DNA from 3 places in the Actinopolymorpha sp. NPDC004070 genome. Region 2 is predicted to be linked to each of the others. Evidence: riboswitches for the same ligand, from Rfam matches in the RefSeq annotation. Region 2 holds a riboswitch; each other region holds the start of a gene.
The links. Region 2 has a riboswitch for cobalamin ahead of ABZV93_RS10195 (SCO2322 family protein). Riboswitches for the same ligand answer to the same signal wherever they lie in the genome.
Positions count from the first base shown of each region.

Region 1: another riboswitch for cobalamin. It lies ahead of cobT (nicotinate-nucleotide--dimethylbenzimidazole phosphoribosyltransferase); the one in region 2 lies ahead of ABZV93_RS10195 (SCO2322 family protein).
Region 3: another riboswitch for cobalamin. It lies ahead of metE (5-methyltetrahydropteroyltriglutamate--homocysteine S-methyltransferase); the one in region 2 lies ahead of ABZV93_RS10195 (SCO2322 family protein).

Region 1 is NZ_JBEXMJ010000001.1:272,017-275,283, reverse strand. Features, by position in the region: gene ABZV93_RS01235 (pyridoxal phosphate-dependent aminotransferase) at 1-953, opposite strand, end outside; gene ABZV93_RS01230 (aldo/keto reductase) at 967-1,830, opposite strand; cobalamin riboswitch at 1,848-2,043, shown strand; gene cobT (nicotinate-nucleotide--dimethylbenzimidazole phosphoribosyltransferase) at 2,074-3,267, shown strand, end outside.
Region 2 is NZ_JBEXMJ010000004.1:298,650-301,916, reverse strand. Features, by position in the region: gene ABZV93_RS10200 (energy-coupling factor transporter transmembrane component T) at 1-968, opposite strand, end outside; gene ABZV93_RS10195 (SCO2322 family protein) at 973-1,755, opposite strand; cobalamin riboswitch at 1,927-2,063, opposite strand; gene ABZV93_RS10190 (hypothetical protein) at 2,300-2,509, shown strand; gene ABZV93_RS10185 (DUF3043 domain-containing protein) at 2,562-3,164, opposite strand.
Region 3 is NZ_JBEXMJ010000001.1:515,998-519,264, reverse strand. Features, by position in the region: gene dgoD (galactonate dehydratase) at 1-868, opposite strand, end outside; cobalamin riboswitch at 1,103-1,333, shown strand; gene metE (5-methyltetrahydropteroyltriglutamate--homocysteine S-methyltransferase) at 1,457-3,267, shown strand, end outside.

The sequences.
Region 1 (3,267 bases), on a different contig from region 2:
CTCGGCGGGTGCACGGACGCGCCGGCCGCGGCGAACCGGTCGGCCACCGCGAGGGCCACCCTGGCGTGCAGCGACCGGCTGGTGGCGATGCGTTCGGTGAGCTGTTCCGGCTCCTCGAACGCCCAGGCGGCGGCGTGCTGCACCGGGTTCGCCGGGCCGGACCACACCTCGCTGGCGACCGCGGCGACCTCGGCTCCGAGCCGGTCGCCGAGCGGGCCCTCCGGCATCCGCGCGACGCCGATCCGCCAGCCGCCGAGGGCGAGGTTCTTGCTCAGGCCGGTGGTGACGACGGTGCGTTCTGGTGCCAGCTCGGCCGGGCTGAGGAACTCGCGCACCGGGTCGTGCACGAGGTCGCGGTAGATCTCGTCGGACACGATCAGCAGGTCGTGCCGGCGGGCAACGTCGGCGACGGCGCGGATCGTCCCGCTGCCCGCGAGCGTCCCCGTCGGGTTGTCGGGCAGAGTGAGCACGACCAGCCCGATCGGGCGGCCGGCGTCCCTCGCGGTGGCGGCGGCCGCGTCGAGCAGGTCGGGGTCGGGCACGCCGCCCTGCCCGTCGGGGGTCGGCACGTGGTGCACCTCGCGGTCGAGGAGCTGGGCCTGTGCGGCGTAGCTCACCCAGCTCGGCCGGGGCAGCGCGACCCCGCCGGCGCTCGCCTGCAGTACGGCGTACAGCAGCGGCTTGCTGCCGGGACCCGCGACCACCTGCGCGGCCGTCGTCGGCAGGCACCGCCGACGCCAGTAGCCCGCGGCGGCCTCGCGCAGTGCTGGGACGCCGGCGACCGGCCCGTAACTGCCGGACGCTCCGGCAGCCGCGGCCGTGCTCAGCGCCGCCACCAGGTCGGGGTGCACGGGAAGTCCCGCCTCGCCGAACCCGAGGGGCAGGACGGGCCGCCCGGCGGCCAGGCGTTCCGCCGTGAGCTGGTTGATGGCGAGCGTCGCCGAGACTGCCATGGGCGTCACTTCATCACACGTATCGCTCGTGCAGCGCGGCCAGGTCGATGCGGCCCGCGAGGTCGTCGGCGACGGCGAGGTTGGCGCGTACGACGTCCGGGTCCCGCATCCCCACCAGCGCCACGTCGACGTGCGGGTTCGACAGCACGAACTGCACCAGCGCGCTGGAGTAGTCGAAGGTGTCGGCGGGATTCACCATCGCCAGCCAGCGCTGGAACGTCCCCGAGGTGGTGGTGCGCATGGTGACCCTGCCGAGCCCGTGCCGGCGGGCCTCGAGCAGGCTGCCGAACGGCCGGGTGGGGTCGTACGGATGCTGGAAGAGCAGGTTGTAACAGATCTGCACGGTGTCGAACCGGCCGCTGCGGATCAGCCGGTACACCGAGTCGTTGTTGTCCTCGGTGGTGAAGCCGACATGCCTGGTCAAGCCCTCAGCCTTGACGGAATGTAACTGTTCGGCTACGCCGCCGGGAGCGAGGATGGCGTCGGTCTGCTCGGTGGTGAACGAGTCGCCGTGGATCTGCAGCAGGTCGACGTACGGCCGGGCGAGGCGTTCCAGGCTGGCCTCCAGTGAGGTACGCACGTTCACTCCGTACGGCACCTTCGTGGCCACGAACAACGGGCGGCCGCCGCTGGAGTCCACCCCGCGCAGCGCCTGCCCGAGCACCCGCTCGCTCGCGCCGCCGCCGTAACCGGGCGCGGTGTCGTAGTAGTTGATGCCGCCCTCCAGCGCCACCTCGATCGCCGCGAACATCGCCGCCCGGTCGTGCGCGTCGTCGGGGTCGAACCGCCCGAGGTAGTTCGTCAGGCCGAGGGTCGCCCCGCCGAACCCGATCCGGCTGACCCTCGCACCGGTGCCGCCGAGTGTGGTGTACTCCATCGCCGCCTCGCTCCCGTTCGTCCGTTCGTGATCATGTGCCATTCTGGTCGCCGACGACAGGGAGGAACCCGGTGCGAGTCCGGGGCGGTCCCGCCACTGTCACCAGGAAGCGACCTCTCCATGCAGGGGCCACTGCCGCGCGAGCGGTGGGAAGGCCGGAGCGGAAGCCACGATCTGGGAGCCAGGACACTCCGTTCGTCGGTACGACCATCCAGGGCGCGGACTCCTGTGGAAGGACTACTCGTGGCTGCCGTGAATTCTGCCGACTCTGTCGGCCCCGACAACTCCGACGGCTCGGTGCTGGGCCGAACCCTGCGCGCCGTCCGTCCACCGGACGCCGACGCGGTGGCCAGGGCCCGCGCCCGGCACGACGCGCTGGCCAAGCCGCGCGGCGCGCTCGGAGCCCTCGAGGACCTCGGCGCGCAACTCGCCGGCATCGCCGGGACCTGCCCGCCGCCCCTTCCCGAACCGGCCGGGCTGGCCGTCTTCGCCGGTGACCACGGCGTCCACCGGCAGGGCGTCTCGCCGTGGCCGCAGGAGATCACCGCCGCGATGGTGTCGACGTTCCTGTGCGGCGGCGCGGTCGTCAACGCGCTCGCCCGGCAGGCGGGCGCCCGGGTGCAGGTGGTCGACGTCGGGGTCGCGGCCGATCTCCCGCCGGCGCCCGGACTGCTGGACCGCAAGGTACGCCCGGGCACCGACGACCTCAGCGAGCGTCCGGCGATGAGCCGGGCCGAGGCGGTGGCGGCGGTCGAGGTCGGCATCGAGGTCGCCACCGACCTGGTGGCCGGCGGCTGCCGGTGCCTGCTGACCGGCGACATGGGCATCGCCAACACCACTCCCGCGGCGGCGCTGATCGCGGCGTTGACCGGAGGTACGCCGGAGCAGGTGACCGGACGCGGAACCGGGATCGACGACGCCACCTGGGCAACGAAGGTCGCCGTCGTCGGCCGGGCGCTCGACCTGCACCGGCCCGACCCGGCCGACCCGCTCGGCGTCCTCGCCGCGCTCGGCGGCCTCGAGCACGCCGCAACGGCAGGCTTCCTGCTGGGTGCGGCCGCCGCCCGGGTGCCGGTGGTGCTGGACGGCATCGCCGCCGGCGCCGCCGCCCTGGTCGCCCGGGCGCTCGCTCCCGACGCGGTGGGTGCGTTCGTCGCCGGCCACGTGTCCGCCGAGCCGGCGGCCCGGCGGGCGCTGGCGGCGCTGGGGTTGCGTCCCGTTCTCGACCTGGATCTGCGGCTCGGTGAGGGGTCCGGCGCGGTGCTGGCGCTGCCCGTCGTCCGGGCCGCCGCCGCCGTCCTGACCGAGGTCGCCACCCTGGAGGAGGTGGCCGCGGGCCCGGCCACGGACGGGCGGGGCGGCCCGCGGCCACGGCGGATCCTGGTGTTGGGCGGCGCGCGCTCGGGCAAGTCCACGACCGCCGAACGGCTGGCCGGG
Region 2 (3,267 bases):
CCGGTGGACGCGGCCCAGGTGAAGGCCGCCGCCACGGCCACCCCGCTGGCGGCGACCAGCCACTCCGGCAGTGCCCACGGGTCGGGGCGGTACCGCGTGCGCACGGCCCGCCGCCCGGCCAGCGCCAGCCCGGCCACCGCGGCGGCGCCACCGGCCACCAGCATCGGCACGCCGAACAACGGCCCGCCGTCGGCGGCGAGCAGGCCGTAGGCACCCGCGCAGAGGCCGACAAGCCCGCCGAGGACGAGCACCGCGGTCGTCGCCCGGGTGGCCCGCGGCACCTGGCCCACCCGGCCGTACCCGCGCGAGTCCATCGCCGCCGCCAGCGCCAGGGAGCGTTCCAGCGCGCCCTCCAGGAGGGGTACGGCGGTGGCCCGCAGCGAGCGCAGCCCCCGGTCGGCCCGGCCGCGCAGCCTGCGTGCCGACCGGGCCCGCGCGGCGTCCCCGACCAGTTGGGGAGCGAACGTCATCGCCACCACCACGGCCACGCCGAGCTCGTACAGCGCGCCCGGCATCGCGGCCAGCAGCCGCTTGGGGTTGGCCAGCGCGTTCGCGGCGCCGATGCAGGCGAGGACGGCGGCCAGCCGCAGTCCGTCGTACGCCGCGGACGCCAGCGCCTCGGCCGTCACCGCGCCACCGATCCGGATCCCCTCCAGCCAGCCCGGCAGCGGCACCTGCGGCAGCGTGAACAGCACCGTCCGCCCGGTCACCGCCGCGCCGAACAGCGACTGGAAGACCACCCGGATCGCGATCACCACGAGGCCGAGCCGCAGGAACGCGGCGTACGAACGTGCCCACGGCGCGGACGTACGACGGGCCGCCACCACGTAGCCCGCGACGGCGAGCACCAGCACCAGCAGCAGCGGGTTGGTGGTGCGGCTGGCCGCCGTCGCCAGGCCGAGCGCCCACAGCCACCACGCACCCGGGTGCAGGGTGCGCGGCAGCGTGGGACGGTGGACGGCGCGCATCGGCTCAGGCGCCCTGGTCTGCGTTCCGCCGTCGGCGCAGGAGCAGCAGCCCGCCGCCCAGCAGGACGACGACGACCGCCACCACGGGAAGGACGGGCAGCCCGCCCGAGCCCGCGTCGACGGCGCGGTCGCCGGCACCTTGGCGGGGTTCGCCGGCGCCGGCCTTCTTCCCGGACGCCTTGGCGTCGGTGTGACTCGCGGGCAGGGCCAGCGCCACGGTGGGCTCCGGCGAGGCGACCGCCGGCTCCTTCTTCACCGGATCGCCGCAGCCGGTGGACGGGAAGCCGTCGATCCCGCAGATCATGCTCTTCTGGTCGCGGACGTCGGCGACGGCGGCGAGGACCTGCGCGGAGGTCGCCTTGGAGTCCACGACCGCGCACGCGCCCCGTGGTTTCGCGGGCTGTTGCCCGCCGGGCGCCTCGTCGGCCAGGCCGTAGTCGAGGACGACCCCCACCCGCTTCTTGCCGGCCTGCGCCTTGGCGTCACCGCACAGCGCGCCGAAGTCGGCGGCCGCCCGCGGCAGCCGGGGCGGCGACTTCTCACCGGACACCGCGAACCGCCAGCCGTCGACGGCGCCGTCCTTGGGGGTGACCGAGCCGGGTCCGACCGAGGCCATCTTCCAGGTGTTGTCCTTCCACTGGAAGAACCCCCAGTAGCGGTACGCGGACGCCTGCGCGACCCCCGCGCCGACGGTCGTGGCGAGCAGGCCGGCGGCCAGCACGGTCGCCAGGGTGGTCAACAGGAAGGCCGCGGCAGAGCGCCTGGCGGCCTTCGTAACGAGCCTCATTCGGTGTCCTCTTCTCATGGTGCGGTCACGGCCAAGGGAACCGGGACCACACATGAGAACGCCCCCGGCCGCGCGGCGTGGAACGCCGGCAGACGAGGGCAGGGCTCGGGTGCGTGACCCGCGCTCCGCCCGCAGACCTCGACGGGTGTCGTGGAGCCGGTCGTCGTCGGCAGGTGCTCCGGCTCGCCGCGGGCACCCGGTGAGTTCGCGGCGATCCGGCTCGACGGCGGGTCGAGTCAGGTCGTACGGACGTGCGGGCACGCGGCCTACGGTTGCGGGTCAGCGCCGGATTCGGACCGGCTTCCCCTGCGTGCGAGACCTGGGTGGGTCTCGCCCGACGACGTCGTGCAGGACGGACGCTCTCACGGCCGACCCGGGAAGTCAAAGATGTCCGGAACCCGGTGAGGCGCTCCGGTGGGAGGGAACTGTGCCGGGACCTCTGCGGGGCCTGTTCGGGTCGGGTGCGGTCCCGCGCGACCGGCACCGGCCGTGCCCGACCGAGCTGACCACGACGACCCCCGGGAAACCTCTAAGCTCGGCTTTCATGACCTGGACGTGGCGACTCGAAGATTCCGAGGGCAACCCCGTGGACGCCGGCGAGCTCGCCCACAGCGAGTTCCCGTCGCAGAGCGACGCCGAGAGCTGGATCGGCGAAACCTGGCGCGAACTCGCCGGAAGCGGTGTCGACCAGGTGACACTGCTCGAAGCCGGGCGCGAGGTCTACGGCCCGATGAGCCTGCACCCGGCCGACTGAGAGACCGGCCCGGGAACCCGAAGCCGGACGCCGGGCGGGGAAGGTCGTACCGCTAGGCGGAGATCTTCTCCCCGCCGGGCTTGACCTGCGGCTTGGGCATCCGCAGCCGGCGGATCTGCGTCGACCGCATGATGCCGTACGACAGCGCGCCGCGGTGGCTGTCGTTGGGGAACTCCTCGCGCAGCCGCTTCTTCAGCCGCCGCCCCAGCAGGAGCAGGTCCAGCGGCACGATGATGATCGCCACCAGCCAGAGGTAGGTCGCCACCACCCGCACCTGCGGCATCGGCAGGGTCATGAAGATGAAGATGACCAGGAAGTACGGCAGGAGGTACTCCGCCGGGGTGCGCCGGGAGTCGACGTAGTCGCGGACGAACCTCCGGACCGGGCCCTTGTCCCGCGCCGGGAGGTAGCGCTCGTCGCCGGTGGCCATCGCCTGCTGCATCCTGGCCCGCTCCGAGCGTGACTTCTCCCGCTGCTGGCGGACCGCCTCCTTGCGGTCGCGCGGCGCGCTGACCCGCGTCTTGCGGGCCTGCTCGGCCTCGCGGCGCTTGGGCGTGGGGCGTCCCTTGCCGCCGGCGCCGGCGACCTTGGTGGACGGCGTCGGCTCGGTGGCCGTCTCGGCGGGGGCCTCGGTTGTCGTACGGCGTCGGAACACGCCCACAGAGTAACGGTCCGGCAAATCAGCGCCCCAGCCCGCCCGGGGACGTCGCCGGCGCGGTCCACGACGGGATCCGCCCCGGATTAGCCCCGGGATCTGC
Region 3 (3,267 bases), on a different contig from region 2:
TCGGCCCGAGCGGGCAGTGCGGCGCCAGAGCGACGTCGTACACCTCCGCCTGTGCGGCGATCCGGCGTACCTCCGAGATCCCGCCCGCGTGGGAGAGGTCCGGCTGCGCGATCGCGATGCCTGCGGACAACACGTCCTTGAAGTCCCACCGGGAGTACAACCGCTCCCCGGTGGCGATCGGGATCGACGTGGAGGAACAGATCTGGCCGATCTGGTCGGTCAGCTCCGGGACGAGGGGCTCCTCGACGAAGAACGGCAGGTAGGGCTCCAGCAGCGGCAGGGTCCGCCGGGCCATGGCCACCGTGAACCGGCCGTGGAAGTCGATGGCGATGTCGAAGTCCGGTCCGCATGCCTCCCTGATCGCCGCCACCCGGTCGACCAGGGCCAGGCACTGCGCGGCGGTGTCCACCCGCCGCATCTCCCCGCCGCCGTTCATCTTGATCGCGGTGAAGCCCTGGTCCTGCATGTTCTTCGCCGCGTCGGCCACCACGTCCGGCCGGTCACCGCCGATCCAGCCGTAGACCCGCATCCGGTCGCGGACGTGACCGCCCAGAAGTTGGTAGACCGGAACGCCGTGCACCTTGCCGGCGATGTCCCACAGCGCCTGGTCGATCCCGGCGACCGCACTGGAAAGGACTGGGCCGCCGCGGTAGAAGTTGCCCTTGCTGAGCACCTGCCAGTGCTCCTCGATCCGCAGCGGGTCCTGGCCGACGAGGTAGTCGGCCGCCTCGTCCACCGCAGCCGCGACGGTGTGCGCGCGACCCTCGACGATCGGCTCGCCCCAGCCCGTCACACCCTCGTCGGTGTCGATTCGCAGGAAGCACCACCGGGGCGCCACGAGATAGGTCGTCAGGCCGGTGATCTTCACCGCGGAACTCCTTCCACGCATTCGTCGATGCGAGCGACCACAGCTCGCACAGGGAGCGGGGTCGCCGTCGCGTACATCCGCGACGACGCTACCGGAGACATCACCGCGGTGGACCGTGCCCGGCCGGTCGCGACCGGACCCGGCCCACCGGCTCCGGCCACCCACCGAAGCCGGGCGGACGCCACGGGGCTCAGCCCGTGGCGGGGCGTCCCGCCGCCACGAAGGCGGGGGGCTAAGGTCGGCGGTGCGGTTGGTTCGCCGGTCCGCTCGCCAGGACCGGTGAGGCAAGAGGGAACCCGGTGCAAGCCCGGGACTGCCCCGCAGCGGTGAGTGGGAACGACAGCCGTGAGATCGCACTGGGCGGCATCATCAGCCACCTGGGAAGCGACGGCCAGTAGGACCACCGGCAGATGACGGCCGGTACGCCCACGAGTCCGAAGACCTGCCATCCGTGCGTGGGCCGACCGGCCCGCGGTGGTCCGTGGCCTCGTGGGAAGGCGACCGGGCGACCGGCACGACGCCGCCGTCGTTCGACCTCGTCTCCCCTCGTCCGCCCCGGACCGTCCGAGTTCCCGAGGGAAGGACTCCATGGAAACCGTGCGTACGACCGTCCTCGGCTACCCCCGGATCGGGGCGCGCCGTGAACTGAAGCGAGCCACCGAGGACTACTGGGCCGGCCGGATCGACGCCGCGGCACTGCACCAGGCCGCCGCCGACCTGCGCCGCGACACGTGGGAAACCCTGCGCGACGCCGGCGTCGATCTCATCCCGTCGCACACTTTCTCGTTCTATGACCACGTACTCGACCACGCCGAGTTGTTCGGCGCCGTGCCGCGCCGGTTCGCCGGGCTGGAGGGGCTGGACCGGTACTTCGCGATGGCCCGCGGCACCGAGGGCGTGCCGCCGCTGGAGATGACGAAGTGGTTCGACACCAACTACCACTACCTCGTCCCCGAACTCGGGCCGGACACCACGTTCCGCACCGCCGGTGCGCGGTCCCGGCCGGTCGCGGAATACCAGGAGGCGGCCGCGCTCGGCGTCACCACCCGGCCCGTTCTGCTCGGCCCGCTGAGCTTCCTTCTCCTGGCGAAACCCGCGGTTGACGCACCGAAGGACTTCCGCCCGCTCGACCTGCTCGAGCCTCTGCTGGACGCCTACGTGGGGCTTCTGGACGCACTGGCCGACGCCGGCGTCGAGTGGGTCCAACTGGACGAGCCGGTGCTCGCCGCCGACCGTGACGCAGCCGAACTCTCCGCGCTGAGGACGGCGTACGAACGCCTGGGATCGACCGCCCACCGGCCGAAGCTGATGGTGGCGACGTACTTCGGGCCGATCGGCCCGGCACTGCCCGTCCTGGCCGGCACCCGGATCGACGGACTGGCGCTCGACCTCGTGGCCGGAGCCGCCGACGCGGACCGGATTGCCGCCGCCGGGCTCGGTGACCGCACGGTGGTGGCGGGTCTGGTCGACGGCCGCAACATCTGGCGTACCGACCTGTCCCGTGCCATGTCCGTCGCGGCGTCCCTGCTCGGCTCCGTCAGGGACCTGGTGGTCGGCACCTCCTCGTCGTTGCTGCACGTGCCGCTCGATCTCACCCTCGAGGAGGACCTGCCCGCCGGGCTGCGCGACCGGCTCGCCTTCGCCCGCCAGAAGGTCGACGAGGTGGTCCTGCTCGGCCGCGCCCTGCGCGAGGGCCACGGCGCGGTCGAACGCGAACTCTCCGCGGCCTCGGCCGGCACCGGCACCCCTGCGGAGACCGTGGACGGCCGGGTCCGGGCCAGGCTGGCCGGCCTGGGCACGGGCACTGCCCGGCGCGACTACGCCGACCGCGCCCGCTTGCAGGCCGAGGCCGGCGGGCTGCCCCCGCTGCCGACGACCACGATCGGCTCGTTCCCGCAGACCGCCAGGATCCGCCGGGCGCGGGCCGACCTGCGAGCCGGCCGGATCGACCAGGCCACCTACGACGCGCGGATGCGGGGCGAGATCGACGAGATCATCGCGTTGCAGGAGGACATCGGACTGGACGTGCTCGTCCACGGTGAGCCCGAACGCAACGACATGGTGCAGTACTTCGCCGAAAGGCTGTCCGGATTCGCCAGCACGTCCCACGGCTGGGTGCAGTCCTACGGCACCCGCTACGTCCGGCCGCCGATCCTCTACGCCGACGTGGCCCGGCCGGAGCCGATGACGGTGGAGTGGACCACGTACGCCCAGTCCCGGACCGGCAGACCTGTCAAGGGAATGTTGACGGGGCCGGTCACCATGCTGGCCTGGTCCTTCGTACGCGACGACCAGCCGCTGGCCGAGACCGCCCGGCAGGTGGCGCTCGCGCTGCGCGACGAGATCCGCGACCTGGAGGCGGCAGGTATCCGCTACATCCAGGTCGACGAACCCGCCCT